3 regions of the Oscillibacter sp. KLE 1745 genome follow, and region 1 is predicted to be linked to each of the others. Evidence: predicted binding sites of a transcription regulator. Region 1 holds the regulator's gene; each other region holds the start of a gene.
What was found. Region 1 encodes Rex, which represses fermentation and respiration genes when NADH is low (regulators of the CRP and FNR family bind a similar motif). Its sites were predicted from a motif close to ATTGTTAANNNNTTAACAAT; they were not measured.

Region 1 (3,230 bases):
TGGGTGGAAAGATTCTTCTGGAGCACCTGGGGATCCTGTAAGCGCCTATAAAAAACAGCGAAGTGGAAAACGCCCCGGGCCATTTGGCCCGGGGCGCTGGTTATCTTATGAAATCTCAGCAGCAGGGATTGGGATTGCAGCCGCAGTTGTTGTTGCAGCCGCAGCCGCAGCCGTTGCCGCCCCAGCTGCCGTTGCCGCAGCAGCACCAAATGATGATCAGCAGAATGATGATCCAGCAGCAGTTGCCGCCGCCAAAGCCGTTATTGCACATACCGGAACCTCCTATGAAATCGTAGACCGACCGAACCGGTCTCAATCCATAGTATGCCGGACCGGCAAAGGGGTTCCAGTTTTATTTCCGGCCGCTGGTGACGAGTGCGTCGGCCGCCTGTTTCTCCCGCACGGTGAAGACGCCCTTGTCCATCAGCGTGTCTCCCAGTGTCTGCCTGCTGCCGGACACCGCGGCATCCAGCGCGTAGTAGGAGACGTATGCGAGATCCGCACGGAGGAACGTGCCGCCCTGCAGGGCGGCCAGCTCGCCCTCCGTGATGACGCCATTGGTCAAGGCATTGGTCAGTGTGCCGGAGAGGTCCTTGTTGTCCGCGGAGCTGTATCCCAGTGCCCGGAGGATGAACTCCATGTATTGGCTGGCTGTCACCGTCTGGCTGGGCCGGAAGGTGGTGGCGGAGTATCCGTTGGTGTAGCCCTTGCTGTATGCGTAGCCCACGTATTTCTCGCTCTGGGTCCCGGAGGTGATGTCCGTGAAGGGAGTGGAGCTGGTGTAGGCCAGCGCATCATTCTCCTCGCCCAGGACGCGGATGAACATGATGAGGGCTTGCAGGCGGGTAGGGGCGACCTCCAGATCATATCCCTCTCCGTAGCCGGTGAAGCTGCCTTGAAACAGGTGCATGGTCTTGAGCGCGGCAGCAATGGCGTTGTAGTCCGTGTTGGTGGAGTAGCTGAAGGCGTAGGGGCCCTGATAATCCACAACCGCCGTCTTGGAGGTGACGGTAAACACGGCGGTGGTTTCCTCAGCCACCAGATACCGGTGGCTGGCTGTAAGGGCACTGCCACTGGTAACGGTGGTCCCTGTGGTGACATCCACCACAGCGCCGGAGTTGAACGTGACCTGCATACCGCCCGCCAGCAACAGGACGCCCGTGCCGGTGGAGCCGGTCAGGGCGTCGCCTGCCTTCAGACGGGTCTCCATCCACGTGGCGGCCCCGCCGTCGGAAGGAGCCGCGTCTCCGTTCAGCAGCGCTTGGTCAGAGGCGTCCAGTTTTTCCTCCACCCGCTGGTCTACCGCATCGGTGAAAGTGCCGGTGAGATAGGAGAGGGAGGCCAGCGGATCGGAGGCACCGCCGGCCGCGGCCAAGGCGTACACAACGGTGACGGTAAGTAAGAGGCAGACGGTGATGAGGGCAGTCTTGGTCTTCCTTGTCATAGATGATTCCCTTCCACGCTGGAGCGTCAGCGGTTGGCGATGCGGTAACTGAGGGTCAGGAGGCTGTCTGCGAAGTGAATGTTCTCAAACTGCACATCCGGGAGCTGACTGCTGAGCTCAATGTTGGTAAAGTTCCAAAAGCCCTTGACGCCCAGATTGATGAGGTGGCTGGCGGTGTCCTGGGCCACGGACTGGGGAATGGTCAGCACCACCACGTCCACCGGGTGGTCCTGTAGGAAGTGATCTAGCTCGGACATGGCGTATACCGGCACATTATTCACCACAGTCCCGATCACGGCGGGGGAGACATCAAAGGCTGCGTCCACCGTAAACCCACTCTGGGAGAATGGGAAGTTCTGCAGCAGTGCGTGGCCCAGATTGCCAACGCCGATCATGATGAGGTGGTGGTTGTTGTCCACGCCCAGGATATGACCGATCTCGGCCCGCAGTTCTTCTACATTGTAGCCGTAGCCCTGCTGGCCGAACTCACCGAAACAGCTGAAATCCTGGCGGATCTGAGAGGCGGTGATGTTCATCTCCTGCCCCAGGGAGTGTGAGGAGATGCGCACGACGCCGCGGTTGCAGAGGTCTGTGAGCTGGCGGTAATATCTGGGCAGACGCCGTATCACGGCGTCGGAGATGTTTTCCTTTCGCATATAAGTCACTCCTTGCTATTTGTTAAATCATTCTCAATTAAGTTTAGACCAAAATCAGGGACTTGTCAATTTTTTTAACAATCTTTTTAAGAAAAATTTTTTCAAGAAAAGCTTTACAAAGCGGAAAAATGTTGGTATACTAAATAAGCTGTTTGAAGAAGATATTGATGTATGCGCCTGTAGCGCAGTTGGATAGCGCGTCAGACTCCGACATTTCAGGCTCGTTCAGTTGAGATGCAGCGCAAAGCGTTGGGAGTCCTTGGTTTTAACGGGCAGAGAGAAAAAATTCTGTTTCCGTTGACTACTATTTGACTACCAATTTTGAAAATCCCGTGTTATAATAAAATACAGTTTTTTAGGTATGCGCCCGTGGCGCAGTTGGATAGCGCGTCAGACTCCGACTCTGAAGGCCGCTGGTTCGAATCCAGTCGGGCGTACCAAAATGAATGACCCTACCTGATCTGAACAAAAAGATGTCAATGTTCAGAATAGGTAGGGTCATTTTATGCCAGAAACCATTGTGGCACAATGGTTTCTGGCTCTCCTATTATAGAGACCCTATGTCAGCCAATAAATACAAACAGGGCAAAATCAAAACGTAAAACGTGTAATCGGAGGGATTTGAACCCCTGCTGTGTCACTGGGATACGGATTCATGATTTGTCACTCATGAACGCATCTTCAACCTGGCATGGCGTCAGATTTTTCAAGGTACGATGTGGGCGCTGTGTATTGTAAAAGTCGATGTAGGAGGCAAGGCCACGCTTGAAAGCTACCGCTGAGGTGTAATCCTTCCGATACAGATCTTCCTTCTTTAGGGTAGCGAAGAAAGACTCCGCAACAGCGTTGTCATGAGGTTTCCCCGAATTGGAGAAAGATTGCACCACTGCGCGCTCATGAAGTAGTTGTCGAAACCGATGTGAGGTGTATTGGGCCCCTCGGTCACTGTGGAAAATGAGGCCGGCATCGGGAGCTCTCTGCTCCCATGCAACCTTAAATGTGGAGGTAATCAACTGGGTGCTATTCTTCCTGGACACTTTATAGGCAACAACCCTGCGTGAAAACAGGTCTAGAATTACGCAGGTATAAAGATAAAGTTCCCCCAGCTTAAAGCAGGTAGCGTCGCTGAC
Region 2 (3,230 bases), on a different contig from region 1:
AGTTTCATCATGTTTTTGCCATGCCCCGCATAGGATGGTGGCGGTGGGACGTCCCCCGCCTGTCCTGTGCGGGGCGTTTCCACGGAATCTGCGAGGAATGACAAAGGAGAACCGTGATGAAACGATGCATCGCTTTTTGCCTGGCCCTGGGGGCCGCCCTCTCTCTCACCGCCTGCGGGGGCGGAGACACAGAGGGGGGACTTCTCTGCGAGGCGTCCGGCATCCGTCCGGACACTGTGCTGCTGTCCGTGGACGGGCGGGACGTGTCCGCCCAGCGATACCTCTACTGGCTGGCCTACGCCTGCGACTACATCGCCGACTACTACGACAGCGGGGAGGGGATCCAGTGGGGGGACACTGTCTCCGGCCAGAGCCTGGAGGATTACGCCAAGGACCAGGCGCTGCAGAACGCCGCCCTGTACGCCACAGTGGAGACCTGGGCGGAGGACTACGGCTGCACCCTCACCGACGAGGACCGGACCGCCATGGACCGGGAGTGGGCGGCCCGGGCGGCCCAGTACGGCGGGGAGGAGGCCTATTTGGCTGTGCTGGCCCGCATGGGGCTGGACCGGGCGGAAGCGGAGGCCATCTCCGGGGACTACTATCTCTACGAGCACCTGTACGACCTCTACTGCACGGAGGGCAGCGAGCTGGCCCCTGCGGAGCATGACCTGGAGACCTTTGCCCAGGAGCAGGGCTACCTCACCGTGGACCACATCTGGCTCTCCACCGCCGCTGTGGACCCGGCGGACGCGGAGGCCGTGGCCGCCTGCCGGGCCAAGGCGGAGGAGGCCTTTTCCAAGCTGAACGGCAGCGCGGACCCTGCCCACGACTTTGCCGTCCTGGCCGCCACTTACAGCGATGAGACGGACCGGGACCAGCATCCGTCCGGATACACCTTCACTGTGGGGGACGGCACGCTGCCCGCCGCCTGCGAGGAGGCGGCCCAGGCCCTGGAGGAGGGCCAGTTCAGCGGCGTGGTGGAGGCGGATGACGGCTTCTACCTGATTCTGCGCAAGCCCGTGGACCTGGAGGCCGTGGCCCCGGACTACTTCGACGCCCTGCTCCAGGCTGCGGCGGACAGCGCGGACATCTCCACCACCCGCACCTATGCGGACCTGGATGTGAGCCGGTTTTACGACGAGCTCATCGCCGCCCGGGCGGAGCTGGATGCCTCCGGCGGAGAGGTTGCCTGATGGGTGTTTGTGCCAATTTTGGCAAAATGACGAAATTCGCAGAGGTTTTGATAAAGTTTTAACAAATTTTCGAATTTCACAGAAATTTGCATTGACGGGGCAGGAAAAACCCAGTATAATCAAATCAGCAAGCGGTTGGTGTATGAGCATTTGTCAAAAATTTGGCAATTATGTTTTTCTTTTGACAAACTCTCGCCGCCACCCTCAACTTGTGATTGGCGTCTGCGGCAGCGCCTGACGAAGAGCCGTCGGAGCTGCCAATCCCATATTTTTATAAAAACGGAGGAAGATCATGAAAGAGCTCTATGTTGTGAATTGCTGCAGAACCGCGATTGGTTCCTTCGGCGGCGCGCTGAAGAACACCCCTGCCGTCGATCTGGGTGCCATCGTCATCAAAGAGGCTCTGAACCGTGCCGGCGTGAAGCCCGAGCAGGTGGATGAGGTCATGTTTGGCTGCATCCTGACCGCCGCCCAGGGCCAGAACGTGGCCCGCCAGGCCTCCATCAAGGCCGGCATCCCCTATTCCGTCCCCGCTTACACCGTGGGCATGGTCTGCGGCTCCGGCATGAAGTCCATGATCGAGGGCGCCCGCTCCATCCTGGCCGGCGACGCCGACGTGGTTGTCTGCGGCGGCACTGAGAACATGAGCGCCGCTCCCTACGCCGTTCCCACCGGCCGCTACGGCGCCCGGATGGGTCACACCCAGATGATCGACACCATGATCAAGGACGGCCTGTGGGACGCCTACAACAACTATCACATGGGCACCACCGCTGAGAACATCGCGGACATCTGGGGCATCACCCGCAAGGAGATGGACGAGTTCGCCGCCTCCTCCCAGCAGAAGACCGAGGCCGCCCAGAAGGCTGGCAAGTTCGAGGCTGAGATCGTCCCCGTGCCCGTGAAGGTCAAGAAGGACATCGTGGAGTTCAAGGTGGACGAGTTCCCCCGTGCCGGCGTGACCGCCGAGGGCATCTCCAAGCTGAAGGGCGCCTTCCCCGTGGGGCCCGAGTCCCCCAATCCCCAGGTGGTCCACACCTTTGAGCCCACCGGCATCCAGGAGACCGACGACAAGGGTCAGCAGCGCGTGACTGCCGCCAACGCCTCCGGCATCAACGACGGCGCCGCCGCACTGGTGCTGGCCTCCGGTGAGGCTGTGGAGAAGTACGGCCTGAAGCCCATGGCCAAGCTGATCGGCTGGGGCCAGGGCGGCGTGGATCCCAAGATCATGGGCGTCGGCCCCGTGCCCGCCTCCCGTCAGGCCATGACCAAGGCCGGCGTGACCATCGACGATATCGACCTGGTGGAGGCCAACGAGGCGTTCGCCGCCCAGTCCATCGCCGTGGCCCGTGAGCTGGGCTTTGACATGAGCAAGGTCAACGTCAACGGCGGCGCCATCTCCCTGGGCCACCCCGTCGGCGCGTCCGGTGCCCGGATCATCGTGACCCTGCTGCACGAGATGCAGAAGCGGCCCGAGGCCAAGAAGGGCCTGGCTACCCTGTGCATCGGCGGCGGCATGGGCGTTGCCACCGTGTTCGAGAAGTGCTGAATTGATCTTCCGGCAGAGCACCGTCTCCGCTGGATGTGAAAAGGCGTCCCCGGCCATTAGCCGGGGGCGCCTCTTTTTTTGTGCCGGGAAGCGGCGTGCCGCAGGGCCGCCATCCAGCAGAACGGCAGGAGGACGAGGGTATAAAAGCGCCTGGAGGCGGCCTGAGAGGATGCCCAAGCAGTTTGCGGATCGCACATCAGCCGGAGTTTTTACAGAGACCGCGCTATGAAAGGCACCTGGCAGCCGCTGGAATGCGGTGGAACGGATAAGAAGGCCGCTGTAAGCCGAAAACTGGCTTACAGCGGCTGACTTGGCACCCCTGACCAGACTCTAACTGGTGGCCTACCGCTTAGGAGGCGGTCGCTCTATACGACTGAGCTACAGGGGCATATCAAATAGGCAGAAACCATTGTACCTGTTTTCCGCCCTGCTGTCAATGGGAAAGGGCTGCCGCGCAGGCGGCAGCCCTTCGGCGCTCACTGGAT
Region 3 (3,230 bases), on a different contig from region 1:
CACCAGCTCCGACAGCAGGATCTGGCGGGCCGTATGAAGCATCTTCCGCTCCCCATTGGAGAGGCCCCGCTTCCGTTCCCGGAACATCAGCCCCTTAATCACACGTGCCACCTCGTACAGATCCCCGCTCTTCATCCGCAGCAGATTTTCCCGGTACCGCTTGTTCCAGTTGCTGCTCTCCTCCACCGCCAAAGACGGAATAGCGGCAATCAGGGCTTCCGCCTCCGGCCGCTGGATGACCGAGCGGACTCCAATCGTCTGGCTGTTGGCGGTGGGGATCTTCAACAGCAGTCCACCCACCGGCATTTTGAACACATAGTAGTCCTGTGTACTCCCCGCGACCTTTTCCTGAACGATGGCGTCGATCACGCCGGCCCCATGCATTGGATGAACGACCAGATCCCCAACGCTGAACATGGTAAACTCCTTCCCATTTCCGCCGGGCGGTGACTGGAACCCGCTCTCTCTATTTCCACTTTTCTGTTTTCATAAATTTCATTATACCGGCTTTTCAGCAGCTTTACAAGCTTATTTTGAAATTTTTTTACTATCTTTTCCAGTGCCTTACACTTTCCGCAGAGAATCATCCACCCGCGGCAAGGGCATCAGCTCCTCCAGACACAGGTCCCCCCTGTACAAAAGAGCCGGACGGCAGATATGCCGCCCGGCTCCGGAGGATTTTGTTATCTCTTGTTGGAACGGCGCCAGATGTGCATCTTCTCCGCCTCGGCGATCAGCTCCTCGCGGAACTGAGGATGGGCGATGGCAATCAGGCCCTCGGCCCGCTCCCAAGTGGACTTGCCCTTGGCGTTGAACTTGCCGTACTCCGTCACTACATAGTGGAGGTTGGTGCGGGTGGCGGTGACCACGGACCCCTCCAGCAGCGTGGGCCGGATACGGGACTTCAGCTGGCCGCTTTTTTTGTCCATGTAGGAGGAGGAGCAGCAGATGAAGCTCTTGCCACCCTTGGACAGGTACGCGCCCATGACGAAGTCCTGCTGGCCGCCGGCACCGGAGATATGGTGAATTCCAGAGGACTCAGAGGACACCTGGCCGTACAGGTCGATATCCACGGCGCCGTTGATGGAGATGAAGTTGTCGATCTGAGACACCCGGGCAATGTCGTTCACATAGCTGACGGGAGCAGCCATGCACTCAGGGTTGTTGTCGATGAAGTCATACAGCTTCTGTGTGCCCGCCGCGAAGGCATAGGTCTGCCGGCCCCGGTCAAAGGGCTTGCGCAGGCCCGTGATGCGACCGGCTATGGACATGTCCACGAAGGCGTCCACGTACATCTCGGTGTGCACGCCCAAATCCTTCAAGTCGCTCTCGGCGATCATCTTGCCGATGGCGTTGGGCATAGAGCCGATGCCCAACTGCAGGCAGGCACCGTCACAGATCTCCGGCACCACCAGTTTGGCCACCGCCATGTCCACCTCACTGGCGGCTCCGCCGCCGCCCAGCTCATCCAAAGCAGGGTTCTCTCCCTCCACGATCATGTCCACGTCGTCGATGTGGATGCAGTTCTCAAACCCGCCCAAGCACACGGGCATGTTCTTGTTGACCTCCACGATGACGGTCTTTGCGCACTCGCACACAGCCTTCAGGTGGGAGCCGCCGGGACCGAAATTGAACCAGCCGTGCTCGTCCATGGGGGCCACCTGGAACATGGCCACGTCCAGGCTCTTGATGCAGTTGCGGTAATACCCCGGCAGCTCAGAATACCGCAGGGGGATGTAATAGGAGAAGCCCTCGCTCACGGCCTTGCGCTCGATGCCGCCCATGTGCCAGGAGTTCCAGCAGAAATGCTCCGCCGCATTGGGCACATCGAAAATGGCGGGCTTGTGGGTCAGGATACCGCCCCGGATCTTCACGTCGGTCAGCTCGCCCATCCGCCGGGCCAGCGCCTTATCCAAGGCATCCGCCGAGCAGACGCTCCAGCCGTAATCCACCCAGTCGCCGGACTTGACGGCCTTGACCGCCTCGTCGGCCGTTGTCAGCTTCTGTTTGTACACTTCCTGGTAGCTCATGTTGATCTTCCTCCTGTAATTCCCGTTTGTTGTATGATGTCATCGGTGTTGTCTTACATTGATTGTCAAGAGTATAACATACCAGCCCTTGAAAAGCAATCCATACCGTGAAAAAAATCACAAAATTTTCAAAAAAAGGCAGGCCCCTCACCGGAGCCTGTCTTTTTTAGGTCTGGAAATCCGTGCGGATTACTCCTCCACAGGAGCTTCTTCCTCCTCAGCCTCATCAGCCGCGGGAGTCAGCAGGGCGCGGATGGACAGGGAGATCTTCTGCTTCTCCTCGTCGATGGCCGTGATCTTGGCGTCCACAATCTGGCCCTCGGAGAGGACATCCTCAGGCTTGTCGATGCGCCGGTCAGCAATCTGGGAAATATGGATCAGGCCGTCCACGCCGGGCACGACCTCGGCAAAGGCGCCGAAGGTCATCAGCTTGACGATGCGGACAGAGGCCACGTCGCCCACCTGGTACTTGTCCATGAACACCTGCCAGGGATCGATGCTGTGATCCTTCACGCCCAGGGAGATCTTCTTCTTCTCGGGATCGAAGGAGATGACGTACACGTCCATGGTATCGCCCACCTTGCAGACCTCGGCGGGGGTCTTGATCCGGCTCCAGCTGAGCTCGGAGATATGTACCATGCCGTCCACGCCGCCGATGTCCACGAACACACCGTAGCTGGTCATGGACTTGACGGTGCCGGTGTAGTGCTTGCCCACTTCGATGTTGGCCCACACCTCCGCTTGGGCGGCCTTCCGGGCCTCCTCAGTGACGGAGCGGATGGAGCCCACCACGCGCCGGCGGGCGCGGTTGACCTCGGTGATCCGCAGCTGGACCTTCTGCTTCACCATGGCAGACAGATCGGCGCCGCGGGGCTGACCGCTCTGAGAGGCGGGGACGAATACCCGCACACCCTTGACGGACACCACGATGCCGCCCTTGTTCTCCTCGGTGACAGTGCCCTCCAGAACGGTCTTCTCCTCCACGGCCTGCTCGATGTTCTCCCAGACCTTGGCAGCGTCCAGACGCTTCTTGGACAGCTCTGCGTAGCCCTCCACGTCGTTGACGCGGACCACATAGGTCTCGATCTGGTCGCCCACGTGGATGATGTCCTCCGCCTTGACATTGGGGTCGTCGCTCAGCTCGCTGAGCTTGATGTAGGCCGCCTGCTTGGCGCCCACGTCCACCTGCACTTCGGTGGG

Region 2: HMPREF1546_RS11125 (acetyl-CoA C-acetyltransferase) is a predicted target of Rex. The motif match lies at 1,243-1,262, and genes of this name have one in related genera.
Region 3: HMPREF1546_RS00260 (butyryl-CoA:acetate CoA-transferase) is a predicted target of Rex. The motif match lies at 2,092-2,111, and genes of this name have one in related genera.

What each region holds. Positions count from the first base shown of each region.
Region 1 is NZ_KI271672.1:25,846-29,075, reverse strand. It holds gene HMPREF1546_RS01760 (manganese efflux pump MntP family protein) at 1-41, shown strand, start outside; gene HMPREF1546_RS19090 (hypothetical protein) at 116-271, opposite strand; gene HMPREF1546_RS01755 (S-layer homology domain-containing protein) at 353-1,444, opposite strand; gene HMPREF1546_RS01750 (redox-sensing transcriptional repressor Rex) at 1,471-2,100, opposite strand; tRNA gene HMPREF1546_RS01745 (tRNA-Arg) at 2,464-2,540, shown strand; gene HMPREF1546_RS01740 (IS3 family transposase) at 2,754-3,230, opposite strand, start outside.
Region 2 is NZ_KI271734.1:48,656-51,885, forward strand. It holds partial or broken gene mfd (transcription-repair coupling factor) at 1-1, shown strand, start outside; gene HMPREF1546_RS11120 (peptidylprolyl isomerase) at 117-1,196, shown strand; gene HMPREF1546_RS11125 (acetyl-CoA C-acetyltransferase) at 1,489-2,745, shown strand; tRNA gene HMPREF1546_RS11130 (tRNA-Arg) at 3,057-3,133, opposite strand; gene HMPREF1546_RS11135 (phosphoglycerate dehydrogenase) at 3,222-3,230, opposite strand, start outside.
Region 3 is NZ_KI271651.1:27,064-30,293, reverse strand. It holds gene HMPREF1546_RS00265 (CarD family transcriptional regulator) at 1-417, opposite strand, end outside; gene HMPREF1546_RS00260 (butyryl-CoA:acetate CoA-transferase) at 684-2,030, opposite strand; gene HMPREF1546_RS00255 (bifunctional 4-hydroxy-3-methylbut-2-enyl diphosphate reductase/30S ribosomal protein S1) at 2,220-3,230, opposite strand, start outside.